4 regions of the Paenibacillus sp. OK060 genome follow, and region 3 is predicted to be linked to each of the others. Evidence: predicted binding sites of a transcription regulator. Region 3 holds the regulator's gene; each other region holds the start of a gene.
The links. Region 3 encodes Rex, which represses fermentation and respiration genes when NADH is low (regulators of the CRP and FNR family bind a similar motif). Its sites were predicted from a motif close to TTGTGAAATATTTCACAA; they were not measured.
Positions count from the first base shown of each region.

Region 1: the regulator Rex is predicted to act here: its motif matches at 3,797-3,814, upstream of BLS14_RS08805 (cytochrome ubiquinol oxidase subunit I).
Region 2: the regulator Rex is predicted to act here: its motif matches at 2,044-2,061, upstream of nadA (quinolinate synthase NadA).
Region 4: the regulator Rex is predicted to act here: its motif matches at 1,935-1,952, upstream of adhE (bifunctional acetaldehyde-CoA/alcohol dehydrogenase).

Region 1 is NZ_FNFR01000002.1:574,024-581,608, forward strand. It holds gene cydD (thiol reductant ABC exporter subunit CydD) at 1-1,191, opposite strand, end outside; gene BLS14_RS08800 (cytochrome d ubiquinol oxidase subunit II) at 1,256-2,269, opposite strand; gene BLS14_RS08805 (cytochrome ubiquinol oxidase subunit I) at 2,266-3,630, opposite strand; gene BLS14_RS08810 (TlpA family protein disulfide reductase) at 4,196-4,759, opposite strand; gene ccmA (heme ABC exporter ATP-binding protein CcmA) at 4,792-5,505, opposite strand; gene BLS14_RS08820 (ABC transporter permease) at 5,498-6,319, opposite strand; gene BLS14_RS08825 (nitrous oxide reductase accessory protein NosL) at 6,345-6,920, opposite strand; gene BLS14_RS08830 (right-handed parallel beta-helix repeat-containing protein) at 6,917-7,585, opposite strand, start outside.
Region 2 is NZ_FNFR01000015.1:17,605-25,189, forward strand. It holds gene nadB (L-aspartate oxidase) at 1-997, opposite strand, end outside; gene nadA (quinolinate synthase NadA) at 1,034-1,972, opposite strand; gene ftsH (ATP-dependent zinc metalloprotease FtsH) at 2,271-4,316, opposite strand; gene hpt (hypoxanthine phosphoribosyltransferase) at 4,418-4,957, opposite strand; gene tilS (tRNA lysidine(34) synthetase TilS) at 5,011-6,450, opposite strand; gene BLS14_RS30780 (serine/threonine protein kinase) at 6,495-7,442, opposite strand; gene BLS14_RS30785 (vWA domain-containing protein) at 7,426-7,585, opposite strand, start outside.
Region 3 is NZ_FNFR01000002.1:871,862-879,446, forward strand. It holds gene BLS14_RS10130 (acetate/propionate family kinase) at 1-58, opposite strand, end outside; gene BLS14_RS10135 (3-hydroxyacyl-CoA dehydrogenase family protein) at 55-927, opposite strand; gene BLS14_RS10140 (AAA family ATPase) at 1,061-2,563, opposite strand; gene BLS14_RS10145 (hypothetical protein) at 2,556-3,083, opposite strand; gene BLS14_RS10150 (DUF5590 domain-containing protein) at 3,387-3,917, opposite strand; gene BLS14_RS10155 (amidohydrolase) at 3,959-5,263, opposite strand; gene BLS14_RS10160 (redox-sensing transcriptional repressor Rex) at 5,250-5,903, opposite strand; gene dinG (ATP-dependent DNA helicase DinG) at 6,119-7,585, opposite strand, start outside.
Region 4 is NZ_FNFR01000002.1:1,057,490-1,065,074, reverse strand. It holds gene BLS14_RS11110 (hypothetical protein) at 90-803, shown strand; gene BLS14_RS11105 (Crp/Fnr family transcriptional regulator) at 886-1,602, opposite strand; gene adhE (bifunctional acetaldehyde-CoA/alcohol dehydrogenase) at 2,033-4,645, shown strand; gene pflB (formate C-acetyltransferase) at 5,223-7,481, shown strand; gene pflA (pyruvate formate-lyase-activating protein) at 7,565-7,585, shown strand, end outside.

The sequences.
Region 1 (7,585 bases), 300 kb from region 3:
TTCTCCCGGATCAAGCTGTGCTCGACCAGTCTTAAGCTCGAATAATTCGGGAGCATACCGAAATCGGAGATGGTTTAATATTATGGACGGCGGCATGAAACGGTCATTGGAAAGGTCCATTTGAAAAGTCCCTATCCTGTTCTCCCTTTCAATCCGCTCCATGTTAACGACCTCGTCAATTCCATCGGATGTACCTAATCCTTCTTTGCTATCTGCCGATTTGTTCTCCCCAGCTGTTTCCTCAAGCATCTGCTCTACCTTACGAACCGCTCCCATACTTGTTCGCCCGCTGTGAAAAGCTGTTCCCGTATTTTTCAACAGACTGTAGAACTCGGGAACGAGCAGCAGCACGAGAAACGCAGTGTGGAACGACATCGATTTGAATACAAGCAGCTGGATTGCTAGTTCAAGAGCGACGATACCGATGCTTAGCATTACAATCGATTCCAGCATGAACGTATTGGTAAACGCAATCCGCAAAATGCCCATCGTGGCATCGCGGTACCCCAGGCTGGTGCGTTCAATCTCCTGCTGCTGACGGTGAGCCCGTCCAAATATTTTCAACGAAACCAGCCCTTGAAGAGAGTCCAGGAACGTACCGGAAAACTCGGCCAGCTGCGCATATTTCTCCTCTGATTTGTTCTTCGTCTTCAGTCCCACCAAAATCATGAACAAGGGGATAAACGGGGCCGTAAACAGCATAATGAAGCCTGAATTGGCATGCTGCATAAACGTTACCACCAAAATCAGAATCGGAATGATGGCAGCCTCCATCATACGCGGCATATACAGACTGAAATAACTGTCAGCCTCATCCACAGCATCCAGAGCAACACTGACCTTACCGCCTGTTTGTCCACGAAGGGTTGATGGCATCGACGCATGGGTCAAATTTTTCAGCACGGCTGCCCGCATATTCGTCTTGGCACTGGAAGCCATATGCAAACCAACTTTTCCGTTCCCATAAGACAGCCCTGTACGTACGACCATGACAGCCAAGAGTAACCCGAGCAGCATGACGACCGACGAAAGGGAAGCCTTCTCTACGAAAATCCGTTGTACTGCTTCAGCAAGCAGCGCAGCCTGACTTACAATCGCTGCACCCAGCGCAAGTGAAATCACTGCAAGGAGCACGAGTCGTTTTCGTTGCCCAGACATTTGTTGAGAGATCAGGCTTGTTTTCCTCTTCATGTAAGCTCTCCTCCTTTCTATGAACCTGTGAGATTACTCCCTTACATCGCATAATGAATTCAATTTATTTTTTTCCCTTTACATAATCCGCATCAAACAGAAACAGTTTGAAAACCAGAATCAAGGAAGGAATCAACATACACATGCCACCGATAAACACAACCACCAGTGCGAAGCCCATCGCTGGTGAGGTTACACTGTTTTGAATTGTAATGAACGGATCAAGGATATAAGGATATTGACCAATTCCGTAAGCGAAAAAGGCACAGAAAAATTGCAGCATGATACATATAAACGCTAATCCGTAGCGGCGTCCGTTATAGATCAGCCACATCGCAATCATGAAGAATGCAACGGAAAGTGCAAGCAACCACCATAAATCCATCATATTTTGAAAATGTCGCTCATTGTGCTGTCCCAAATAAATAAATGCAGTCAGTGCGATGATAATCGTCGGTGTGCTCCAGAACAGGGCATAGGTCCGTACCAGCTTCAATGCAGAGTGATCCTCTGCCCGCGATGCATAAAAGGCTAGAAATGAGCTGCTAATGAACAATACGGACACAATCGCCAGTCCAACAATGCTCCATGATAACGGATTGGTAAACAGCGTCCAGTAATCCAGAGAAACCGTCGAACCTTGCTTCACGATAAAACCACCTTCAGTCAGCGTTAGCGCCACTGATAGCGAAGCTGGAATCAGCAATCCCGAAGCTCCATATAGAAACAGATACACGATGTTATTTTTGGAACCATAGTTCTCAAAGGCATAAAACGACCCACGAATGGCGAGCAAAATGACCGCAATGCTTCCCGGTACGAGCAGCGCTGATCCGTAATAATAAGCCGTGTCGGGAAAGAATCCAACAATGCCAATGTAGAAAAAGACAAAAAATACATTCGTAATCTCCCATACCGGTGATAAATAACGGGAGATCAGACGATTAATCAGGTGATCCTGTTTCGTCAAGCGTGCATAAAAGGCAAAGAAACCCGCCCCGAAATCAATGGAGGCAACAATTAAATAGCCATACAAGAACAGCCAGAGTACCGAAATGCCAATCAGTTCGTAACTCATGTACGCTCACCCTTTTCTGTAGACGGATTGCGCTTCTCCTTCATCCATTTCTCCATCTCGACTTCTGCCGGATTATTGTTGAACAAACGTCTTAGTACGAGAACACACATGACTCCCAGAACGATGTAGAGAAGCAGGAAGAAGAAAAAGATCATTCTGATGCTGGGTGATGAAGTGGCTGCTTCCTCCACACGCATATATCCTCGGATAATCCACGGCTGTCGTCCCAGTTCAGCATAGAACCAGCCCAGCTCAACTCCGAGAAAAGCCATCGGTGCGCCTAGCGCTATGATCCCAAGCAGCCACTTATTCAGCTCATTGCGCTTTTTCCAGAATACAAACAGGAAATACAGAACTGAAATAGCCAGCAGCGTAAATCCGATCCCGGCCATTAAATCAAACAGGTAGTGAACGAGCAGCGGCGGCCATTCGTCCTTCGGAAACTCCTCCAGTCCGGTTACCTCTGCATTAAAGTCACTAAAGGCCAGGAAGCTGAGCAGTTTCGGCAGGTGAAGAGCTCCTATAATTTCATGCTCTGCATTCAGCCATCCCAATAAAATCAAATCCGCGCCACTTTCTGTCTCAAAATGCCATTCTGCCGCTGCAAGTTTCTCCGGCTGATGCTCGGCCAAAAACTTGGCGGACACATCTCCCGCTAACGTGTTCAGTAAGCCGAACAGCAGAACCACCGCCATCATGAGATTCAAGGCTTTTTTGTGGTATGCAGATGCCCCTTTTCTCAGCAGCGAGAAGGCTGCAATTCCGGCTAACAGGGCAGCTCCTGTCAAATATGCTGAGCTTAATACATGAAACACCTTGGAAAACGTCGCCGTATTCAGCATCGCCTCCACTGGGTTAACCGCTGTGAATTGGCCTGCTTCCATGACAAAGCCTCCAGGCTGGTTCATGAAGCCGTTCACCGTCGTAATAAACACAGCCGACATGCCTGCTCCCGTGACGATTGGAATCGTCAGCAGCCAGTGAATGTATGGATTTTTGAATCGATCCCACGTATACAAATAAATGCCCAGAAAGATCGCTTCAAAAAAGAACGCAAACACCTCCATGAATAACGGAAGTGCAATGACATTGCCTGCCAGTTTCATAAAATTCGGCCACACCAGGGCCAGTTGCAGTGAAATCGCTGTACCGGTCACCACACCAACCGCCACAGAAATGACAAACCCTCTTGACCACCTCTTCGCCATCAGTGTGTAATGGGGGTCCTTCTTGCGAATCCCCATGAATTCTGCAATTGCGATCATTAGAGGTATACCGACGCCAAGTGTCGCAAAAATAGCGTGGAAGCCCAGCGTCATACCTGTCACCAGCTTGCTCCACATCACCGTATCGATTGCCATTGTTTACTGCCTCCTTTCAAACTCTGTTCGATTTTCGTACTGATTTGAATCTTTTAATTATTAGGTCAGTCAGCCCTTGGACTGCGTTCTTTATCAGGTTGATAGAAGCCCCACTAGACTGGTTCAGAGTTTATCTACAAACCGTTCCTCCATCGTTGTATGTACAAAGAGAATTTTTTCACAAAGTAAGTGACGAAGGAGCTTTACCACACCATCATTGTGCATTGCTACACATAGTTATTGGACTGAGCATGGGTTGGCGAGCTGTGTTTTACCTGATACTGAAGGGCCAAAGTACTTAACAGGACCTAATAGTTAAAATTATTATATCTTTGTGAATTAGCAATTCAATCACTGACACGTCTTCGTCCCTAAATGTTCAAGAAAGGATCAACTCTTTCTGACAACTCGGTGAAAAGCATAAAAAGCACCCAAAGGGGCTATTGATTCATTAGGCACAACCGTGGTATTGCGATTTTCAATTCTACTATGCTTGCAAGATGTTCGGGAAAAATAAAACAAAAGAAGCCGCTCGTATAGTGAGCGACTTCTCGACTTTTTTTGTTCATAAGTCTGCAAAGCTCCAATTCCGTTGCTGTACGGTCTCCTCCAGCCATTGCTGCAAAGGAATATCCTTAGTCAACTCACCGAGCAAAATGTGACTGAATATACCTTCCTGATCTATGATCATGGTCGCTGGCAACCCGGTGATACGATACAGACCGGAGACCTTTCCGGTCACATCAATGATAACAGGGAAATCGAATTGCTGTTTCTCCATAAATTCACGAATGGTGCCCTTCGCTTCCCCCACGTTGACAAACAGAGCCTCTACATCGTTTTGATACGTCTGAGCAATCTGCTTAATCTTTGGCATTTCCCTCACACAGGGCGTACACCATGAAGCCCAGAAGTTAATCATGACGACTTTGCCCCGATAATCGGAGAGCTTCACCTGTTCTCCGTCTGAATTAACCGCAGTGAATTCAGGAGCAGTTGCACCGGCTTCAATGGCACCGGTTATTTTGGGCTCGGATGATGAAGTCCCCTGGTAAATTGCCCACACAGCGGTCAGTAAAGCAGCCATTCCAATCAGGATAGTAAGCAAACTTCTCATTTTCGCACTCATTTTTTTACTCTTTTTTTCCAATAAATTCACCTTCATTTTAAGCCAAGACTATGATGAAATGCAGCATGAAGCGACCCGAACTGTTGACGAAAGTCCTCAGTAGAGCCATCTCCCACATTACGTCCTTGGTTCATAAAAACAATGTGATCGGCAACATCATCTGCGATCTCAAGCTGGTGGGTGGAGAACACGACCATATGCCCTTCCTCCTTGATCTGTTTTATCAGATTTGCAAACTCCTGCATCCAGAAGGGGTCCAGTCCATTCGTCGGCTCATCCATGATCAGCAGCGGAGGCTTGGACAGCAGAGCCTGGGCAAATAACACACGCTGCCGCATACCTTTGGAAAAGGTCGTGACCCGTTTCTTTTTTTGATCGGCCAAGCCTACCATGGTTAGCACTTCCGTTACTCGCGCTTTAGGCACTTTCCTTAACGCCGCCCAGAACTGGAGCGCCTCCTCTGCCGTCAAACCCTGGTTGAAATGATAATCATCCGGCATATATCCGATCTGTTCCGAATATCGCTTTCGTTCTTTGGACCAGCGCATATTGTTTACAATGATTTCACCCGAGGTAGGTTGAAGAATACCTGCAAGCATACGCAGAACGGTGCTTTTTCCGGCCCCATTTCCGCCGCATAAGGCAAGCACATGACCGGAAGAAACGCGAAAGGATATATCTTCAACAATCTGTTGTTTTTTTATGGATTTACACAGTCCAACAATCTCTGTTTCCACATTATCCATGGGAACGTCCCCTTTCCCATATCCCGTATACTGCCACGATAGAACATGTAATCCACAGCAGACATATCCCCATAAAGATCCAGCTCCCGCTCGATGGATGTACCCAATCTACCCACTGATAATATTCAGGTCCCAGTATCGAGCCCCCGCCAAGTTTGATCACCACAAACAAACGTACCAACTCAGCCGGATTGATGAAGGTTAGAACGGTGAGTAAGGGTTTTACCCACTGATACGGCATGAGTCCCAGCACGGAAATTAGAAGCGTGGGCCACCCGATCACAGCAAAAAACCAAACGGATACCGATATCGTTAACGCTTGCCAGCGATTTTTGGATAACGAACCGATGAACAGTGCAATAGTCAGAAATAGCAACACCAGTCCGCAGGAGAATACCAGAAACAAAAGATATGTCTTAACATCTAAAGGGCTACCCACCCATCCGCTAAGAAGTCCCATCAGGCCATATCCGAATGTAACTATCGTCATTAATACAACCGACAGCCCCAGATATTTGCCAACAATAAAAGACATCGTGCCGATGGGGTAAGTGGACAACAGCTGCCAGCTGCCCTCTTCCTTTTCAGAAGTCAACGAGAACGAGCCCAGAAAGAGGGTCATCAGCGGCAACAGATAAAGAATAAGATTTAACATGGAACCTGTAGTGCCAGAGTATCCTGCTACAAAATTCTGAGAATTAATGATTAACAAACTCAGACTAAATACGCAGAAAAGAATCAAAAATGAATATGCCCAAGGGTTGCGAAATCCCATTTTCATTTCTCGTCGGACGACTTGTACCATATCTCCCATCATGCATCACCATTTTCATTGGTCATTACTTGTGGCCTGATTCTTCCGTTGATTCGCTTTCTCCATGTGTTTCTTCATGCACGCCTTCACCCATTCCCTCCTCGGATTGCCCATGCTCCCCCATCATATCCATCGTCTCTGTGTTTTGTTTCCAGTCGTGGGAGGCGAGGTCTTCAGCGGTCATAATGGTTCCCACACCCTGCTCGGCAACAAAAGCTTCGGCAGATGGTTTATCCTTGAAATTGAGGATGCCGTAAGCCATCGGTGTACGCAGTGAAGCATCGTATACATAAGTGGCTTTGCTGTACTCAATCCATTCCTTGTCATTATAATCACGAACAAAATCCATCCCGATGTTATCTGTTCCGTTCTCTTCTTTCCACTGATGCATACAACCAATGTCATCAAATTTATAATTTTTACCGTCTTTCGTGGTAAGCTGCGTGGCATAGGCATCATCTTTCACCTGCATTTTGCAAATGGCACAGATATCCACGTCTTCATTGATAGGCAATGCCTCGTATTTTTTTCCGCAAGCTGTTAATAACAGCACCCCAAAGAGAAGCACCATAACTGTTTTCCAATGTGTTTTCATTCTCATTTTCGTAATACCCCCATATTGATCATAATAAAAGTGGCCAGGCCCAGCAGAATGCATCCGATGATCCAAACCCCGGTTATCTCTTTGACCCCTTGTGTACCTACCTTCGTCGTCTGAGATACCGCTTCCATGCTCATTAATGGCGATCTGTCGCTTGTCCACTCTGCCTTGCCTTCCGTAAACAAGTTGCTCATAAAGATCATGCCTGGAGATTGAAAGAAAAGCTGATAGGCCGAATTCCGGTTGACCACTTGCTCATAAAAAGGATTAATTCCATAGGACAGTTCACTAATTCCATCATCGTTCAGGTCAAGACCTTGAAAGGAATCCCAGAAGTTTTCCTTCATCTCATTGTTCCGGCTGTCCTTCGCTGAAGCTTCAATCACATTCGAAACAAATTGATTTCTGGTAAACTGATTATCCTCCGCAAGAACGAGCTGAATTCCGATGAAATTCCGGAGCACCGCATTGCCGCGAATTTCATTTCCTGAGGATTCAGCAATGTTCATGCCAACACGGTTACCTTCCACGACATTGTTATGAACCGAGGATTGCTGTACGTCATACAACAAAATCCCTTGTGAATGCACATTTTCGTTCTGTTTGCGAAAAGAGTTTCCCGATACAACCGTATTCTTGACGCCCATGACCATGGCTCCGGTACT
Region 2 (7,585 bases), on a different contig from region 3:
ATCGCATACAGGTCTCATAAATAGTAGGAAACCGATGCTTAATCATCTCCGCCGGTTCATGAGTGATATCCAAATATACAAAGGTGCTGTTTGTCGATTCCATCTCACTGACAATTGCCCGCGCGACGATATCACGTGGTGCCAGTTCAAGCTGTGCATGATACCGTTCCATGAAGCGCTCGCCTTTCACATTACGCAAATAGGCTCCTTCGCCACGTACCGCCTCGGACACCAGGAAACGTGGTGCTCCCGGATAACAAAGGGAGGTCGGGTGAAATTGAATAAACTCCATGTCCCGGACAACTGCCCCGGCACGATAGGCCATCGCCACACCATCTGCTGTAGCCACTTCCGGATTAGTCGTATATCGATACAATTGTCCAGCTCCGCCAGAGCATAGTACGGTTGCCTCTGCCTTCACAAATACTTGTGAGCCGTCAGCCTTCTGAACCAGCGCACCTACACATTCTCCCTGCTCTGTAATCAGGTCAATGACAAAATGCTCATCCCACACTTCAATCCCCGGATGTTCATTCGCCTGTGCAGCCAGTGCACGCACAATCTCATATCCCGTTGCATCCCCATTGGCATGCAAAATACGGCGGTGGCTGTGCGCACCTTCCTGCGTCAACGCCAACTCGCCGTTCTCCAGATCAAACAAAGTACCCAGTCGAATCAGTTCTTTCACTCCGTCCGGGCCCTCGTTCACCAATGCTTCGACTGCTTCGGAGCGGCATAATCCCGCTCCTGCAACAAGTGTATCCTGCAAATGGTAGGCAGGTGAATCATCCTCAGCAATAACCGCAGCGATTCCTCCCTGCGCATACCGGGTGTTACTATCCAGTAACGACTTCTTCGTGATCATCAACACACTGCGTTGTTCACTCGCCTTGATCGCAGTAAACAAACCAGCAATGCCCGAACCAATAACCAGCACATCCGTCTCCACCATCGGCAGCGCGGACAGATCAAAATCCACTAAATATTGCGGTATCATGTTATTTCACCTGTCTTGGAGCAAGAGTAGCGCATGCTACTTCACCAGTAACATGCGCTCTAGTGATTCTCTGGCTTTGTCGGCAACCGCTGGCGGTACGTAAATTTGCGGCTTCATCGTTTCCAGACATTTAACCAGCTTTTTCAAGTTGTTGACCTTCATGTTCGGGCATACGAGGAACTTGGTAGCAAAGTGGAATTGTTTATCCGGGCTATCGAGACGCAGTTGGTATCCTGTACCATCCTCGGTACCTACGATAAATTCTTTAGCGGACGAATTCTTACAATATTCCAGAATGGCGGTTGTGCTACCTACGAAGTCACCCATCTCTACAACCTCAGGACGACATTCCGGGTGAACAACGAACTCGGCATTTGGATGCTTCGCTCTCATCTCAACCACGTCTTTGACCGTCAGCATATCATGGGTATTGCAGTAACCTTCCCAGATAATCATTTTCTTGTCTGTATGTTGTTGCACATAATGTCCCAGATTTTTATCCGGTACCCAGATGATTTCATCGGAATCAACAGATTGAATGACTCTGACAGCATTGGCCGATGTACAACAGATGTCGGTCTCTGCCTTGATCTCAGCTGAAGAATTGATGTACGTTACAACTTTGGCATTCGGGTGCTGTGCTTTCAATTTACGTAAGCCTTCAACGTTCACCATGTCTGCCATTGGGCAGCCTGCACGCTCGTCGGGGATGATAACCGTTTTGTTAGGGGCAAGAATTTTAGCGCTTTCACCCATAAAATGAACCCCGCAGAAAACGATAACATCCGCATCGGTTTGTGCCGCCTTCTGGGCCAGCAAAAACGAATCTCCCCGGAAATCAGCGACCTCCTGTACCTCGTCACGTTGATAATAATGGGCAAGAATAATGGCATTACGTTCCTTCTTCAACTCCATCAGCCGCTCGCGCAGCTCCCGGTTCATCTCAGCCTTGCGCTCTAAAGCCAGAGCTTCCACCTGTGATCCTCTCCTTATCGGGACAGCCTTATACGCTGTTTCATATGGCAAATCCAAGTCGTTATTTTCGCTTGAGAAACGAATCACAAGCGGTTTAACACCTAATGTACACAACGTTCACGACTCTGTCAATAAATGAAAACGCCCCAGAACAAGGGCATAACCGCCCATTTCCTACGTGGTTCGCCCTATAGCTCCCCGTTATCATTATCTATACAATTTAAAGGAATATATAAAAAAAGAGAGCCCGAAGGCTCTCTTTGTTCATCTGCCACTATAAACAGATGGTTGTTATAAATTAAGACGTTGGCTTCGTTCCACCATCATCCGGGTCATTGCTGTTTCCTTTGTCCAGATTCGGAGCTTCGTTAGGAATATCTCCGGCTGGTGGCTCAGGCGTTTCATCTTTGCCTTGGATACGGACGCGTACATCACCGATGTTGTCGATGATCGCCTCTCCGCTTTCGCTAGGCGTGCCTTCTCCATCATTGCTGTTCTCACTTTTTGGAGTCAGGGAACCTGTCTCGATCAATTCCTTGATCTGATCCATTTCCAATGTCTCCACTTCGAGCAATGTTTGTGCGATCAGATGCATCTCTTTCGAATGTTTTACGAGCAAGTCCTTACATTTCTCGTAACAATCGTTAATGAAGCGTTGCATTTCCTGATCAATCTCATATGCGATGGAATCCGAGTAATTCTGTTCATGACCAATATCACGGCCCAGGAATACCTGTCCCTGTGAACTTCCGAATTGCATAGGACCCAATTTCTCACTCATACCGTACTCCATAACCATACTTCGAACAATACCTGTCGCTTGCTGGAAGTCACTGTATGCGCCAGTACCAATTTCACCAATGAACAATTCTTCTGCAACACGGCCCCCAAGGAGTCCCGTTATTTTGTCCAACAGCTCCTGCTTGGTTACAAGCATACGATCTTCTTTTGGCAACATGATTACATATCCACCCGCGCGTCCACGCGGAATAATGGTAACTTTATGTACCATATCGGCATGTTCCAGGAAGTAACCTACAATGGTGTGACCTGCTTCGTGGTAAGCAATGATACGTTTCTCACGATCACTGATGACACGGCTTTTCTTCTCCGTACCTACGATAACACGGTCAATCGCCTCGTCTACCTCACGCATGGAAATATCTCTGCGATTACGACGTGCCGCAAGCAATGCCGCTTCATTCAAGAGATTTTCCAAATCTGCACCGGAGAATCCGGTAGTACGCTTCGCAATAATGTCCAGCTTCACATCTTTGGTGAGTGGTTTGTTGCGTGAGTGTACTTTCAGAACCGCTTCACGACCTCTCACGTCAGGGCGATCAACCGTGATTTGACGGTCAAAACGTCCTGGACGCAGCAAGGCAGGGTCCAGAATATCAGCACGGTTCGTTGCAGCAACGATGATAATACCTTCATTGGCTCCGAATCCGTCCATTTCAACAAGCAACTGGTTGAGTGTTTGTTCACGTTCGTCGTGACCACCACCAAGACCAGCACCACGCTGACGTCCTACAGCATCGATCTCATCGATAAAGATGATACATGGGGCGTTTTTCTTCGCATTTTCAAACAAGTCACGTACACGAGATGCACCGACACCGACAAACATTTCAACGAAGTCAGAACCGGAAATACTGAAGAATGGTACACCCGCTTCACCGGCAACAGCACGAGCGAGTAAGGTTTTACCTGTACCCGGAGGACCTACAAGCAATACGCCTTTAGGAATCCGCGCACCTACTGCTGCGAATTTACGAGGGTCCTTGAGGAAGTCCACGACTTCAACCAGTTCCTGTTTCTCTTCGTCAGCACCCGCAACATCTTCAAACGTAACCCGTTTCTTCTCTTCGTTATAGAGACGAGCACGGCTTTTACCAAAGTTCATTACTTTACCGCCGCCGCCTTGAGCCTGATTAAACAGGAAGAAGAACAGCAGGAACATAATGATCAAAGGAATAAAGGAAGTCAGCAACGTCAACCAGATGCTGTCACCTTTCATAGGTTCCTGATGATATTCAAAATTGTTCGTTTCGCTTGCAGCTACAAGCTCACTAATCGCCTCATCCGTAGGAGGAATATACGTTGAGAAATTTTCTGATTTGGCCCCGTCAGGTATCTTTCTGTATTGACCGGTCACGAGGTACGTCTGACCGTTGAATTGAACCGTCAATTCAGAGACGTTGTTGGCCTTGATTGCCGTGCGCAACTGATCATATCTAGGATTATCGGTGGCTTCGCCGCCATTGCTGACGAACTGGACTATCCCCACCACAACTAAAAAAAGAATCAAATAAAAACCAGAATTCCGGATGAACCGATTCATCCCCTACCTCCTCTCGAGACACTTTAATTATTTTAACATAGCCCGACATGGCTTCTCAACAGAAGCCACCAACAGATATGGGCTTGGAACTAGCTTAAGCATTAGTTGCTGTAAACTTCCGGTTTCAGAATCCCGATGTAAGGGAGGTTCCGGTACTTCTCGGCATAATCCAAACCATAGCCAACGATGAATGCGTCCGGAATGTCAAAGCCGGTGTAATGAGCTTCAAGTTCGACTTTGCGACCTGAAGGCTTGTCAAATAGCGTAACCACACGGACGGATTCAGCACCGCGGTTCTGCAAGAGTTCGATCAGATAACTGAGCGTGAGTCCACTATCAATAATGTCCTCTACAATCAGAACCTCGCGTCCCTCGACGGATTCATCCAGATCCTTAATGATTTTAACAACGCCTGATGATTTGGTGGAAGCGCCATAACTCGATACTGCCATGAAATCCATCTCAACAGGTACCGTAATGTTCTTAACCAAATCAGCCATAAATATAAACGCACCCTTGAGCACACAAATGACCAAAGGATTGCGATTTGCATATTCGGCACTTATTGTTGCGCCTAATTCCTTGATTTTACTCTGAATTTCTTCTTCACTGATCAATACTTCCTGAATGTCGTTCTGCAACTGTGCGAACCTCCTAAGTTATACATATGAAAGCCTTACCTGAACCATAACCACTACCCCTGAATCGCTGAATCGCCTACAGTCATGTACAGGATTGCGGAAGTATCCTCCCTGACAGGAGCTACACTAGACCGGCGAACACCCGGTAACCAAATGACATTGCCTGCTCCATCACATACCACGGGAACCCGTGAACGGACAGATGGGGGAATTTTCTCATCGATGAAAATATTTTTCACCTTTTTGCTTCCGTTTAATCCCATCACTTTCATGGTATCTCCAGGTAACCTTGAACGCACAACCAGCGGCATAAGCAGTTGATCCGCATCAAATGCGGCATGATCCGCCGATTCCGGTACATGATAGTCCTCGGGACTCATCGGAACGATCCGAACATGCCGGTCGATTTCCGCGAGAGAAAGCTCATAAGTTCCGCTCCATTGAGCAAGACGATATTCGTAAGATTGATCCTGTACGTCAGTCCGTATGCCGAAAGAGATCAGATCATACTCCCGGGTGCAGGCGAGTGTCTGTCCTATATCCAGGCTCCAGGTCGTCGCGTCAGGCTGAATTACCTTGCGGCGAATGGTCTCAATACGGGTAAAGTCGACAAAATCACTGTCCAAAGGCAGATAATTCAATATTAGTTTAATCAACCTTCGTTGTAAAGCGACATGTAACTTCAAAAAGGAAGGCACCTCAAAGGTTTGCCTTCCGCCGTTCGCCTGCACTAGACACCTGTATGCGTCATATGCACCTTGTTCCATGAAATCGTCTTCATCGCCTACAATTTCGGCAAGTCGATTCAAAGACGGCGTCAACTGTCCATTATATTGCCCCAAAAAAGGAAGCACATCCAAGCGAATGGCATTACGCCGATATTTACGCAGGGAATTGCTTTCATCATTAAAATACAGAAAACCCTGGGTATTACAAGCTTCTACAAGGTCTGTCTTGTTTATACGAAGGCATGGACGAATAAGTTCCACATTTTTTTCTCGCCGTTTAAACTTCATTCCTGCGAGTCCGGAAAGACCACTTCCTCGCAGCAAATGGAGCATAACCGTCTCTGCCTGATCGTCGGCATGATGGGCCAGTGCAATGCTCGCCGCATCGTATTTGACAGCCACTTCATGCAAAAACTCATATCTTTTGTTGCGCGCAGCTTCCTGAGAGCCTTGACCGGTAAGCTTCATATAAGAAGGTACGTCGGCCTTAACCCATTCAAATGCAATGCCAAGTCGGTGCGCAAGTTCCTTCATCATCTCGGCTTCATGATCGGATTCAATCCGAAAACCATGGTGTACATGGGCGCAGATCAATTCCAGCGGGACATGCCTGGTACTGATTTCATGCATGATATGCAAAAAAGCTACCGAGTCCGGTCCGCCCGATACTGCGACGACAATCCGATCCCCGGGAACCCATAACTGATGCTCTTCCGCTGCATCCAGCACGTTATTCACCAGCTTGTTCCAGCGTAAAGCTTCCATACCTGTTCCTCATTCCTTACGTTATGTATATGCACTCTCACAGGTCAGAATCGCAGTGCATAGATGAGTACCCCAATAAGTAATATAACGGAGACGGCAAATGCATTTTTGAGCCAACGCGGAGTTGTACTCTTGGAACGGCGACGAAGAGGAGAAGGGCGTGCCATCATCTCTTTCCAGACCTTAGCCGCGTGTCCGGCATCCTGAAATTGACCTCGTAATGCCTGAATAGTCCAGTTTCGAAAAGGGCGGAGACGTTCGCTGCGCTCCACGAGAGCTGTGAGCTGATTTACACTTCGCAGTTGAGGTAATCCCTCTGCAGCTAGCGCTTTGAGTGCATCAGCTTCAAGTACATGAATCAATAATAGCGCAAAAGCAAACACATCATAGGTACCGTCTGCTGTTCGACTGCCTGCATTCCAGAATCCGCGATCATACCATTCAGTGAACTGCTTGACGCTCCGGCCGATAGAAGTCACTCCGCCATAGTCGATAAGTTCTACCTGCCCATAATCCGATACCAGTACATTTTGAGGTTTGAGATCGCCAAACACCCATCCAGCCTGATGCAATTGAGCCAGCTTTTGCAATAGTCTGAGTCCAACCAGAAGTGTCCAGTCCGTTCCCTGACGCCGAATGAAGTGGTGCAAAGACTCCCCCCGAACGTAACGCATCACATAAAAGGGAATATCACGACCACGAATAGCGTAGTCATCCACATCTTTCAGATAAGAAGGAATGCCACTCTGCCGAAGGGCCTCATGATTACGCTGTAATTGAAAAGATTTGAGCACATTAATTTCCGATTGCAGATCTACTGGGTCAAATCCCATTTTAAGCGCATAATGTTTGCCATTCTCACCCCGCTGGACAAGAAAAACGATGCCGTTGGCTCCTTTGCCCAGCAGCTTCCGAATCGTATAACGGCTGCGATTCCATTTCCCTGTGATGACTGTTCCTGGCGGGAAAGAGGCGTCAGACAACGTTGTCACCGAGCATCCCTTCTCTTTCAATGCGATAGTTCCCTTCTATTTCCTGCTGTCCCTCCAGTGTACCATAACGGTAAAAATCAATCACCCTTTGAATCGCAGGACCTGTCGGCGTCGCTCCCTTCATTTGCAAACGTCCAAATAGT
Region 3 (7,585 bases):
TGTTATACAATTGATATTTGAGCGAGGAACTCCCCGCATTAATTACGAGTACTTTCACAGCCGGTCACCATCCTTGTCGTACTTGAAGAATCCTTCGCCTGTTTTAACACCCAGGTGTCCTGCACGCACCATTTTCTTCAGAACTGTGGAAGGACGATATTTCAATTCACCGAATTCACGGAACATTCTTTCGAGTGCAGCTTCTACCGAATCCAATCCGAAACGGTCTGCCATCTCAAGCGGTCCGTGCTGGAAATTGTATCCGATACGCATAGCGTCATCAATATCTTCAGCGGAAGCGACACCTTCCTGCAGTACATGCAGCGCTTCGTTGATCAGAAGACAGATCAGTCTGGACGTAACAAATCCAGGTGATTCATAGATCATAACGCCTTTTTTGTCCGCTACTTCTTCCACAAAACGTCTAGTTTCTGCAAAAGTGCTATCGGATGTTTTCAGACCACGAATAATCTCTACAAGATCAACCCGGGAAACCGGGTGAATAAAGTGCATACCAATAACACGCTCTGGGTATTTGGTTGAGCTTGCAAGCTCAGTCAAACTCAGCGTGGATGTATTACTTGCAAGAATTACGTTGCTTGGGCAAACTTGGTCAAGTTGACTGAATACCGCTTTTTTCGCTTCCAGATCTTCAGAAATAGTCTCAATGACCATATCGCAAGTTCCGAGTTCAGCCAGATGAGCAACTTTGGTAATACGGGAGAGAATCAATTTCTTCTCAGCCTTCGTAATGGCCCATTTCTCCAGTTGTTTATCAAGGTTCGTCTCAATCATGTTATACGCATGATTCAGCTTCTCCGTTGTGTGTTCCACCAGAAGCACATCAAGTCCTTTGGCTGCAAGCATCTGGGAAATACCTTGCCCCATCGTGCCGCCGCCGACAACTCCTATCTTTTTGAAAAACATGGTTCTGCTCCATCCTTTCGGTTCTCTATTTCTCTATTGTACCCTGTTCGCCGAAAATTACAAATTTCGACCCAACATATAATAATATCTTAGCACGACTGAAATGTAAAAAAAAATAACCGACATAAATAAATTATGCCGGTAGAAGGGCGCTGTCACGAAATTGACAACGAAATTGATCGCCAGACAATACTTCTTCCCTGAGCAACGTGTCGAGGGAATTGTCGAAAATTGTCCGCTGTTCTTCAAGCAATCGTTTGGTCTGTTCCATCAGGTCTTGCAGGATTAATTTATTCTCCCGCATCAATTCTTCTGTAGTTACCATATCCATGTTAACAATACCCAACGTCGTGAGCCCGGAAGCCATCATCGTCTGTACTACATTCGTTGCTTGTTCAAAGTCATTACGCGATCCTGTACTACGTCCACCGTAATACATTTCCTCCGCTGCTGCACCTCCGAGGGCAATCATGATTTGCTCTTCAAGAAAGCGCTTCGTGTACAGAAATTGCTCTTGTTGCGGGTTATGACGTACATAACCCAAGGCCTGTCCACGAGGGCTAAGTGCAACCTGACTCACACTGCCAGGACGAACCAGTTCAGCCATGATGGCATGTCCCAACTCATGAATAGCCACTCTTTTCTTCTCTTCCACGCTGGATTCGCGGTCTGTCTTCTCACCCATCATTACTTTATCAATCGCAAGGGACAGATGACGCTGTTCAATGTTGAGCAGCCCGTCTCTCATCGCATAAATTGCTGCTTCGTTCATCACGCTTTCCAGCTGCGCTCCAGAGAAACCATAGGATTCTTCTGCTGTCTTATCAAGGCTGACCCCTTCCAAAAGAGGTTTATTAACTGCATGCAGCTCCAGTATGTGTTTTCTGCCTTTCTTATCCGGCAAGTCTACCTGAATATGACGGTCAAAACGACCTGGACGCGTCAGTGCGCTATCCAGCATTTCTTTTCGGTTCGTAGCGGCGATCACGAGTATACGTGGTGTTTCGGAAGAGTATATGCCATCCATTTCCGTCAACAGCTGATTCAGCGTCTGATCATATTCACGCTGTTGTCCACCTTCGCGTTTTCCACCGATCACATCAATTTCATCAATAAATATAATGGCATTTTCCTTATTTTCTTTAGCGGCGCGAGTTCTTGCATCACGGAACAAATCACGTATTCTGCCTGCACCTACACCAACATACATCTCAACAAACTCACTGCCTGAAGCAGCTACAAAAACAGAGTCGGTATAATGAGCAGCAGCTTTGGCCATCAAGGTTTTACCTGTTCCTGGAGGGCCAGTAAGCAGTATACCTTTCAAAGGACGAATACCAAACTTCTGAATTTCTTCATGTCGAATGAGAAAATCAAGCGCTTCCCGCAGTTCCTGCTTGGCACTCTCCTGACCACCGATTTCTTCAAAAGTCAGCTTGGAAGGGCCTTTTTTCTTGCGTTTACGTTCCTGACCTGCCCCCACCGTAATCCCACCCCGCATTTGCATCATGAGCAGCAGAGCTCCCACAAGCATTACAGCGATCAGAATGGGAATCATGTTTACACCGATAAAAGCGAGAAAGATAATTAATACGGGTACAAATCCAATGGCAATTTCTTTCGTCCATTTAGGCATTAGGCCACACTCCTATCTGACCGGGCACACGCGGCAGAATAATAAACTTACTGGCATCTCCATCTCTGAGACTGACATATACATTATTGTCATCCATGGCTGTATTTACCTTGATCCCATTTGTAGCCATTTTAGACAAGGTCGGTGTAATTTCGGTGTATTGCTTGTTCTCCATCGCTTGTGCTACGGTAAACATCGCGCTTCCCCACCAGCTCTCTAATGCTTCGTTGGAATGATCCACGACATCCAGCTTCAACGAACGAGTGCCAATCAAGGTTTGTCCTTCTTTGTGAATATATTGTACCAACCTGCCCAGATCAACATCCGGCTGCAGATCGAGTTTCAACTGTACATCATTGCGGTTAATAGTTAATTGAACATCATTGACTCCATCGTACTGGGTAACCATCTTTTCAATTGGGCTTTGCACAGCCACATGACGATACACAAACCAACCTCCAAACAACACAACGGCTGAAATGACGGCAGTCAGAGCAATAGGCAATACTTTTATCTTCAAGTGAGTTACCCCTCCTAAATTTTGGCCCATCCTATAACTTGTAGGCAAGAATATGAATATGTGTACGTAATGTCCTGTGATGTGCCTAACAGGATTTATTTGTGTATGATGTATCCTTGAATACATATTTGAGTATATCACATCGTATATACAATATCTAAGGCGAAAATATGAATAAATTATTAATTTTAACTATTCAAATCCAAAATGATCAACAAAGTACGCCAAAGAACCGGACCAGTCGGGTTTCCGTCTGCCGGTTCTTAAATGTATTCTCTTCAGACGATAGTACGTCTGCTAATTCTAGCTGTTCGGAATCGTATAGACCAGGTCCACTTGTTCCCCGTTGCTGAAGCGGTAAAACCGATAATAGTTGTGAGTATCATCGTTGTAATACACTTGCCATACATAGATTCCATTCACAACGCCTGGCATGATTCGTTTGATCTCCCCACCGGGAACTTCAGAGCTGAACCGATTTCGAATCTGAGCTTCATTCATGCCGTTCTTTAACAGTTCACCGTGTACTGCATTGGTTCCCGTCACGGGTTTGTTATTCTCATCAAACTTGATCCACACCATGACATCCTGGTTATCCTTACTTTTGCCGATCAGGGTCCAGTATATGTTGTCTCCGCCGTCTTTCTGCCCCCAGACATACTTACGCAGCTCTTCGTGGGACGTAATCCCCAGCTGTTCCTGGGCCGCCTGTATGGCCAACGCCTCTTCCTTGCGCTGATCCTGGGTAACATAGACATAATAACGCTGAAGTCCAAACAGAATCAGAACCAGGAGCAGCAGCGAAATCCATATCCACTTCTTTTTTTTCTTCAAAAGCCGAACTTCCTTTCCCTATGACGATGCTGTCCTTGTAATTAACGGGCAAGCAAACTGTCAAATGCCAGCTGAGACTCACGCAGAATGCGCTCTTCATCCATCGTAAGACATTCGCCATGTTTAACCACTTGTTTACCATCCACCCACACATGCTCCACATCTTTGGCCGATGCCGAGTAGACCGTATGGGAAATCAGATCCGTATGCGGATAGAAATGGGCCTGTTCGATGTTCAACGCGATGAAGTCAGCCTTCATGCCAACTTGCAGAGCGCCTGTATTGTTCAGGAATATGGATTTAGCACCATACGAAGTTCCAAGCAGAAGCGCTTCCCCTGCCGGCACTGCAGTAGGGTCACCGGACACACCTTTGTGAATCAACGCAGCCAATCTCATCTCTTCAAACATATCCAGGTTATTGTTACTTGCTGGTCCGTCTGTTCCCAGGGACACAGTCACGCCTGCTTTCAACAGATCAGGCACACGCGCAACACCCGAAGCCAATTTCAGGTTACTGCCTGGATTGTGGGAAACTGCTACATCATGCTTTGCGAGAATCTCGATCTCTTCATCATTCAGATGTACCGCATGTGCAACCAGAGATGGACGGGAGAAAAATCCTAGCTTCTCCAGATGTGCGACTGGACGCAGTCCGTAATCAGCCACGTTCTGTTCCACTTCGCGAAGCGTTTCAGACATATGCGTATGCAAAGGCAGATTCAGATCATGAGCAACCTGTACCAGCTTCTCTATGTAATTCGGAGGGCAAGTGTAAGGGGAGTGTGGAGAGATTACGGTTGTAATTCTTCCGTCTGCTTGTCCATTCCATTGACGGGCAAATGCTGCGGACTCTTCGAGCTTGCGCAGTTGTTCTTCTTCTGAGCAAAGTCCGATTACCCCACGTGCCAGAGCAGCCCGAACGCCGGATTGTTCCACCACTTTCGCAACCTGATCCATATGATCATACATATCTAGGAACGCTGTTGTTCCGCCTTTTAACATTTCAAGCACGGATAGCGATGTGCCCCAATACACGTCTTCAGACGTCATTTTAGCTTCCATTGGCCACATTTTCTCCTGTAACCATACTTGTAACGCCAGATCGTCTCCGTGGCCTCTTAGAAGCGACATGGCCGCGTGACCATGCGTATTGATCAGACCCGGCAAGAAGAACAGTCCTTTTCCGTCCACCTTTGTCAGGCTTTCGTCTCCTTCCGGCAATGTCTCACCAATATGCACAATCTTGTCATTCTCAACAACCATAAAACCTTGAACCACGTTCCAATTCGTACCTTCACTCACGGCAAATTTGCCGTTGTGAATTACCCATCTATTTGTCGTCATCTTCCTCGTCGTCCTTTCCATTCTCCAAGTAATAAGCCAGGCTAAGTAGATCCGTCGTAAAATCAGCATGATGAATGCGAATATGCGGCGGGGTCTTCAGGATCGTTGGCGCAAAGTTCAGAATCGCTTCAATTCCTGACTCAATCAGCTGATCTGCAACATTTTGAGCTTCCGTATCCGGAACCGTGATAATACCTATACGAATGTTATCTTTTTTCACCGAATCCGTTAATTCATTCATCGGTTGTACCGTCAAACTGTTGATTTGACTCCCAATTTTCGGACCGTAGGCATCAAATACAGCGACGATCTTCATGTTGTCTTTGAGATAGGCATTGTAATTGGACAAGGCATGTCCCAAATTACCTGCTCCGACAAGAGCTACATTGATCTGCTGGTCTATTTTTAAAATATGGCGGATTTTCTCAATGAGATATGAAACGTCATATCCAATCCCTTTACGACCAAAGTCACCAAAGTAAGCCAAGTCTTTACGAATCTGGGCAGGATTCAAATCCAGCCTCAGTCCAAGTTCTTGTGAAGAAACCGTATTGACTTCGCGCTGATGCAGTTCATTCAAATAACGCAAGTAAACAGGTAATCTACGCACCACGGCTTCCGAAATTTTATCTGATTTCATTCATTGCTCCCCCTTACCAAGGCCACGATAGATAGATGAAAAGATGAGCACCCTGTCTAAAACGATGCAAAATGATTACTGAATTAAACAGGATGCTCCTTGTTATATAATTTAATCGCTTTACTCGCATATCCATGAAACGAATACATGATATTACTCAATTTTACCGCCAATCACTGGCGTCTTGCAATAATGGAAGCTACAGAGCGTATCTGTTATTGTTGCTCTTCGGTTGGTCTCTCGAGCCATTCCGAAATGCGTGGAACCATCTGCTCTGTAAGCATGTGCTCCATTTTGGGACCAGGTAATGAATATAAAAAGTACTTGCCATAATACGCTTCAATAACGCGTGTATCGTATACAATCACAATGCCTCTGTCTTTGCCTGTACGAACCAGTCTGCCAAATCCCTGTTTGAAACGGATGACGGCTTGTGGCACGGATAGCTTCATAAACGGGTTTTTCTTCTGCTGCTGCAAAAGCTCGCTCTTCGCTTCCACTAATGGATGATTCGGTGGCTGGAACGGCAGTCTGACAATTGCAAGGCAGGTCAGAGCCTCTCCCGGAATGTCCACGCCTTCCCAAAAGCTGCTTGTGCCAAGTAGCACCGTTGCTTTAGCATCTTGGAACCGACGTGTAAGCTTGGAACGGCTGCCGCTGTCCACCCCTTGCCCAAGCAAAGAGATATCGTTGCCTGACAAGGCCTCCTTAAGCGGGTCATAGACCTGTCGCAGCATGCGGTAGGAGGTAAACAACACCATCATGCGTCCACGAGTCGCAATAGCCGTTTCCGCGAGCGAGTGCACGAGCATATCCACAAAGTGTGCATCGCCTACACTGCCCTTCACGCTTGGGAAATCACGCGGAATGACAAGCAGCGCTTGTTCTCGATAATTGAACGGTGAAGGTAGCATCGACGTTAACAGACGGTTATTGTCGGCAGCTTCCTGCAATCCCAGCTGTTCGATCATGAATTGAAATGACTTGTCAACGGAGAGCGTAGCCGATGTAAGCACAACGCTTTTCTTTTTATCAAAGAACATATCCTTCAATTGTGCACTGACATCGACAGGAACAGCATAGAGTTGCAGTGATTTACTGCGGAACTGGCCGCTGGCCTCCATCCAGTACACGGTATTGGCATCATCCATCCGCATGAAGAAACGCAGATTATCCTTAATCGTTGCCAAATCCTTGAGCAGACCTGAGATATCCGTAATCAGACTATCGGACTGATAATCGTCCTGATCTTCTTTCACTTCAAGCAGCAGCTTGTCGCCTTTACGAATCAAATCGCCTAGGGTGACATAAATTTGGTTTTCAGCGTCCTGCAATTCCTGCCATTTGGCTGGTTTTTGTGAAGACTTCAGTCTAAGTGAGAATTGTCCTGTCTCGCCTGGAGAAGCATCGCTGCGTTCAGGCAGCAGTCCGAACAATGCATCGCTTAGTCGATCCCACATCTCTTTAACTTCGACAGCAAGCGGGAACATCTGATCAATCATGGAGCCCCACTGTACCGAATTTTCATGACCCGACAATTGAGAACGCAGCATAGGCAGTTGGCCATTTCGGCTATCTTTAAATAGTCGGGTCAGTGTATGAACCAACGTGAAATATTTCATATGAAGACCAAGGTGCTTACCTGCTACGTCCTCCAGATGATGTGCTTCATCAATGACGAG
Region 4 (7,585 bases), 190 kb from region 3:
CATTGACACTTTTTTTGCATGAATTTTGTGCCATAATAGAGGTTATGGACAACAGGGTGAATGATTTTACGCAGGGTGGTGTTACCTACATGAAGAAGAGAATCCCCGGTTACATAGGTATATGTCTGCTTATTCTGGTTATATTAGCCGGGTGTAGCGAGACACAGCCTTCCGAACAGCCAATCGTCAAAGAGACCGAATCGCAGAATACTATTACTGTGGCAGTGGATGGCAGTACTTTTTTGCCTGACGCAACGAAGTCCATTAAGAGAGATTTTAGTGAAGGTCTGACGCTCAAGAAAGCACTATTGAACAGTGGACTTGTCGATTTTACAGCAGATGGCAAGCGGATCCAATCCGTGGGGGAAGTTTCTCTGGACTCCTCACTTAGCTGGGCGGTCAAACTGAATGGCAAGGATATTGACCCGGAAAATTGGGACATGGAGCTTCATGTCAAAGATGAAGTGATCATATATGTAAAAGCCGCTGACAGTGGGGGAGACGATGTTGTTTACCAAACAACATTACTCAAGGTGAGCGGTGGAAATATTATGCCAAATCTCAATCGTCAATATGCCGGGGTGTATGTTCAGGAATGTACTGTGCGTGATGTATTGAAGTCCAGTGGGATTGTAAGAATGTCGGAGAACAACAAATTCGTTGTTTCCGTTGAAAATGTAATTCCCCGGATGAACCAACGCTGGATGATCATGGTGAATGATAAGGAACTGATGGAAAACGGTTTGGACATGAAATTGAATCCACGTGATGCAGTAAAGCTCGAGTTGACTACTGTATCTTAAGCATAACAAAAGCCCAATCTTCGTTATAGAAGATGGGCTTTTTTCATTTGCGTATCAAAAGTTTTACAAGATGGGAAAAGCGTCAGATTCGGCAAATCTCGTTAGGACATAATTCACAGTGACAGATGCCCTGGAGCATGTGCAGATCCTTGATGACAATCATGCCGTTATCGTATTCAATGGCGTCTTTTTTACGCAAATCGCTTAACATGCGGTTGACACTTTCACGGGTCGCTCCAATCATATTGGACAGATCCGTGTGTGTTATTTTTTTATGAATCATGACATGCTCTCCATGGGGCTCGCCGTAGGAATTGGACAATCGAATCAGCGTGGAGCAGAGTGCGCCCGGTTTGCCATATAACATCAGATCACGGAATTTGGTTTGGGTTAACCGGTGATGGATACCCATCCATTTCATAAAGTCGATCGCAAAGTCACAGTGTTGGCAGATCAGCATTTCCAGGTCTTTATGCTCCAGTACGCCGATCTCACTATCCTCCAGCACTTCCGCCGAAAAGCTGTGTTTCGATCCGAAGAACGGATCAGCCTGCCCAATCATATCACCGGCTTGATACATGTACATAATCAATTCCTTGCCTTCATCCGTGGATTTGGTGATCTGAGCACGGCCTCGTTTCATATAATAAAGTTTGTCAGAGACATCCCCCTCCCAATACAGATGGGTTCCTTCCGGATAGGTTCTGTCCTTCATCGTTACGAGCAGATGGTTGAAATTCGCTTCCGAGAAACAGTTGGTATTTCCGCGTTTTTCCAGTACACTCAGTTGTTCTCTCATAAGTCTATCTCCCCTTTGTGTCCATCGGACGGCCTTCTGCAGCTTGGACTGGCCCCCGTGGTTCGCCGCAAACCGTTGCCGTCCTGATCAGGGTCATCTCTCGGCCGGGAAGGACGGTACAAATTGCGGTGGTTCAATTTTTAAGTTCAGTATATACCTTATCTTGCCGTTTGAGGGGCGTGGAAAGGGGGCAAAAATGGCGAAATTTCAAACATTGTGATTAAATTCACTTTCGAAAGGAGAGGATGAATCTGACAGCCCTATAGTTTAAATAGGAAGTGTAAATGGCTAAGTGAGAGACACTAAAAAACTTAAATTAAATTTGTTATACTTTGTGAAAAAAATCACATAATTAACTCTTTCCCCATGGTACGATGTGAATGTAAAGAAGAGAGACAAACCAATACGAACCTTTAGGAGGATGAGGGAGATGGCTGTAAAGAACGAAGTCGCCCCAGTAAAAGAACCGACAGCAGGTCAGTATATTCAAACGTTAATTGACAAAGCGAATAAAGCACATGCAGCATTCATGTCCATGGATCAGAAACAGATTGACCGCATCGTGCAAGCGATGGCGCTGGCAGGTCTGGACAAACATATGATGCTCGCCAAAATGGCCGTGGAAGAAACAGGTCGGGGTGTGTATGAGGATAAAATCACCAAAAATATATTTGCAACAGAATATGTGTATCATAGCATAAAATATGACAAAACAGTAGGGGTTATCGAAGATAACGAGTACGAAAGCTTCCAGAAAATTGCGGAGCCTGTCGGCATCATCATGGGGATTACCCCGGTAACGAATCCGACATCCACCACGATGTTCAAAGCACTGATTTCCATCAAAACGCGTAACCCAATCATCTTCGGTTTCCACCCATCTGCACAGAACTGTAGCCGGGAAGCCGCCAAAATCCTGCTTGATGCTGCAGTGAAGCATGGTGCTCCAGCGGATTGTATCCAGTGGATTGATGATCCTTCCATGGATCGCACAAACGCACTGATGAATCATAATGATGTGGCGCTCATTCTGGCAACAGGCGGATCAGGTATGGTACGGGCGGCATACAGCTGTGGTAAACCAGCACTGGGCGTAGGGCCAGGGAACGTACCTTGCTTTATTGAGAAAAGCGCAGATATCAATCAAGCAGTAACGGATCTGATTTTGTCCAAATCGTTCGATAACGGCATGATTTGTGCTTCCGAGCAAGCAGTCATCATCGAAGAACCGATCTTCGATCAGGTGAAAAAGAAAATGATCGCGAACGGCTGTTACTTCGTCAACAAGGATGAGGCAGCGAAACTGACCGCAGGTGCGATTAATGCTGAGAAATGTGCGGTGAACCCGGCGATTGTTGGTCAATCTGCAGTCAGCATTGCGCAAATGTGCGGTATCGAGGTCCCTGCTAACACCAAAATTCTCGTAGCCGAGATTGAAGGGGTAGGTACAAAATTCCCGTTGTCGGCTGAAAAACTAAGCCCGGTACTGGCTTGTTACAAAGTGAAAACGGCAGCTGAAGGGATTGAGCGTGCAGCAGAAGTGGTTGCTTTTGGCGGCATGGGTCACTCCTCTGTTATTCATTCGACGAACGAAGAAGTCATTAGCAAATTCGCAGATCGCCTGCAAACCGGACGGATTATCGTGAATTCGCCATCCACACACGGCGCCATCGGTGACATCTATAACACCAACATGCCGTCACTGACATTGGGCTGCGGATCGTATGGACGTAACTCGACTTCTTCCAACGTAACCGCTGTAAACTTAATCAACGTGAAAAGGGTGGCTCGCCGTACCGTGAATATGCAGTGGTTCAAAGTGCCGAATAAAGTCTACTTCGAAAAAGGTGCAACACAGTATCTTGCCAAAATGCCGGACATCACACGCGTAGCCATTATTACGGATGCCATGATGGTCAAACTCGGTTATGTGGAAAAAGTAGAGCACTATCTGCGTCAGCGTCAAATGCCAGTAGCCATTGAAGTGTTCTCTGATGTCGAACCCGATCCATCCACAACAACGGTAGACCGCGGTACGGAAATGATGCGCCGCTTCCAGCCAGACTGCATTATCGCTCTCGGCGGGGGATCACCGATGGATGCTGCCAAAGCGATGTGGCTGTTCTATGAATATCCTGACACGGATTTCAATGATTTGAAGCAAAAATTCATGGATATCCGCAAACGGATCTACAAATATCCACGTCTTGGCGTGAAAGCGAAATTCGTAGCGATCCCGACAACTTCGGGCACAGGTTCGGAAGTAACATCGTTCGCAGTTATTACAGATAAAAATCAAGGCAATACGAAATATCCACTGGCAGACTACGAGTTAACACCAGACGTAGCCATTGTAGACCCGGAATTCGTATACTCTCTGCCTAAAACCGCTGTTGCGGATACAGGTATGGACGTATTGACTCACGCCATTGAAGCATATGTATCCGTCATGGCGAATGATTACACGGATGGACTCGCGATCAAAGCGATTCAACTGGTATTCCAATACCTCGAGCAATCAGCGCTGCAAGGTGACAAATTGGCTCGTGAGAAAATGCATAACGCTTCAACGATTGCCGGTATGGCTTTTGCCAACGCGTTCCTGGGCATTAACCACAGCTTGGCACACAAATGGGGCGGTCAGTACCACACCGCACATGGACGTACCAATGCGATCCTGATGCCACACGTCATTCGCTACAATGCGAAAAAACCGACGAAGTTTGCATCGTTCCCGAAATATTCGCACTTTGTTGCAGATGAGCGTTATGCGGAAATTGCCCGCATTCTGGGATTGCCTGCACGTACGACAGAAGAAGGGGTTACCAGCCTCATTAATGCCATTCGCAAACTGAACAAAACATTGGGTATTGAAGAGTCGTTCCAGGAAATCGGATTCGATGCCAAAGACTTTGAGGCACATGTCGATTATCTGGCAGACCGCGCATTCGAGGACCAATGTACAACAGCCAATCCAAAACTGCCGCTAGTGACTGAACTGGCAGATGTGTATCGCAACGCATTCTATGGCAAGTTTGAATAACAACTAAAGCACAACAGCAGGATTAAGGCAGATAGTCAGGGTTCCCCGAAAGGGGAGCCCCGATTGCCGTCTTTCCAGTAAAAAAAGGTAAAACGTAATCTTTGCAGTTGTCTTTTTTAAAAGAGGTTACACGGAATCCGTGATGTTACTTTTTGAACCAGGTATTCATACCATAACGGAGAGGGCAGAAAAAACTGAAGAAGCGAAGCGTTCGCCTTTATCCCCGTATTTTACCCTTTGAAAAATAAAATCAAAAAAATCCGGGGATAACAGCAATCGGAAGTTGTTCTGTCCGCGCAGTGGCTAAGTGTGAATTTGCAGGGTTCACCATGGCACAGCACAGGTGGAGTGAGGATGGTCACAAACTTTGTGATAAAAATCACAGATGATGAAAGAACGAAGACGTATACTGAAAATGTAAGAAAAACATTCATCCGCGGTTCCGGTTCCCAAGTAGAGAGAACATGTTCCGGCTCACATGTGAAATTTATCACATTAATCGCGGCTCTGGGCACAGATGAGACGAGTGAAGCATCCTGTCATGTGTCCGGAAATCCAAATTTGTGGAGGGATTACTATGTCGGTGATCGAAAAAGATGTCAAACAACAAACAGGCTGGAGAAACTTTACCAAAGGAACATGGACGAAATCCGTAGATGTGAATGATTTTCTGGCACGCAACTTATCACCTTACTATGGCGACGAAGCATTTCTTGCAGGTGCAACTCAGAATACGAAAGAGTTATGGGATATCGTATCCGATTTGACTAAAAAAGAGCGCGATAACGGCGGGGTACTTGATGTTGACGTAAACACGCCAGCAACGATTGTTTCTCACCAACCAGGTTATCTGGATAAATCCAAAGAACAGATTGTTGGTGTTCAAACAGATGCTCCATTCAAACGTTCCATTCAGCCATTCGGTGGAATTCGCATGATGATTGATGCTTGTGAAGCTTATGGTTTTGAAATGCCTCAAGGCGTCATAGATATATTTACGAACATCCGTAAAACACATAACCAGGGCGTATTTGATGCTTATACATCTGAAATGCGTGCAGCACGTAAAGCAGGGATTATTACCGGTCTGCCTGATGCTTACGGCCGTGGCCGGATCATCGGTGACTATCGCAGGGTAGCTCTGTACGGCGTGGACTTCCTGATTCGAAATAAAAAAAGTGAGCTGAATGCACTTGAAGTCGATGTGATTGATGAAGATGTCATTCGCCTCCGCGAAGAACTGTCCGAACAGATTCGTGCATTGCAAGAGTTAAAACAACTGGGTGAAATGCATGGTTTCGATATTTCTTTGCCAGCCACAACCGCAAAAGAAGCGTTCCAATGGCTCTACTTCGGTTACCTGGCTGCGATTAAAGAGCAAAATGGTGCGGCGATGTCGCTCGGACGTGTTTCTTCGTTCCTTGATATTTACATTGAACGTGACTTGCAAGAAGGCTTGCTAACTGAAGAACAGGCTCAAGAACTGGTTGACCATTTTGTTATGAAACTGCGGATCGTCAAATTCCTGCGTACGCCGGATTATAATGAATTGTTCAGTGGAGACCCAACATGGGTAACTGAATCCATCGGTGGCATGTCCGTAAATGGAGAAACCCGTGTTACGAAAAGCAGCTTCCGTTTCCTGCACACTTTGAACAACCTTGGTCCTGCACCTGAGCCGAATCTTACTGTACTTTGGTCCACCAAGCTTCCGGAAGCGTTCAAACAATACTGTACGAAAGTATCCATCGAAACGAGCTCCATCCAGTATGAAAATGATGATCTGATGCGTCCGATCTATGGAGACGATTATGGTATTGCTTGCTGTGTATCTGCGATGAAGATCGGGAAACAAATGCAGTTCTTCGGCGCTCGTGCCAACCTGGCAAAAGCATTGCTGTATGCAATCAACGGCGGTCGTGATGAGAAATCGGGAGCACAAGTTGGACCTGAATATCCGGCGATCACAAGCGAAGTGCTGGAGTACAATGAAGTTATGAAACGTTTCAAACCGATGATGGAATGGCTCGCCAAACTGTATATGAACTCACTCAACGTCATTCACTACATGCATGACAAATACAGCTATGAGCGTATTGAAATGGCCCTGCATGACCGCGACATCGTACGTACGATGGCTTGTGGTATTGCTGGACTCTCGGTTGCAGCAGACTCTCTGAGTGCCATCAAGTATGCGAAAGTCAAACCGATCCGCAACGAACAAGGCATCGCAATTGATTTTGAAATTGAAGGCGACTTCCCTTGTTACGGTAACAATGAAGACAGTGTCGATAGCATCGCAGTTGAACTGGTGGAAAGCTTCATGGGCATGATTCGCAAACACAAAGCGTATCGTAATGCGATCCCAACACAGTCTGTACTGACGATCACATCGAACGTAGTGTACGGCAAGAAAACAGGTACAACACCGGATGGCCGTAAAGCAGGCGAACCGTTTGCACCAGGAGCGAATCCAATGCATGGTCGGGACAAAAAAGGTGCACTGGCATCCCTTGGCTCAGTAGCCAAATTGCCGTACGAACACAGCCTTGACGGGATCTCTAACACATTCTCCATCGTGCCTAAAGCACTCGGAAAAGAGTCAGATACACGTAAATCCAATCTGGTTGCCATGATGGACGGTTATTTTGGTCAAGGGGCACACCATCTGAACGTGAACGTATTTGATCGCCAGCAGTTGATTGACGCGATGGATCACCCGGAAAACTATCCGCAGCTGACAGTACGGGTATCCGGTTACGCGGTTAACTTCATCAAACTGACACGTGAGCAACAACTCGATGTCATTAACCGGACCTTCCACGGTTCGATGTAACTTGGGCTTAACTCAACGGTTCAAAGGAATAGAACCTCTATATTAAACGCACAGCGGATGCGATAAAGAAAGGAAGAGGCAGCATGGTTAATGGACATATTCAT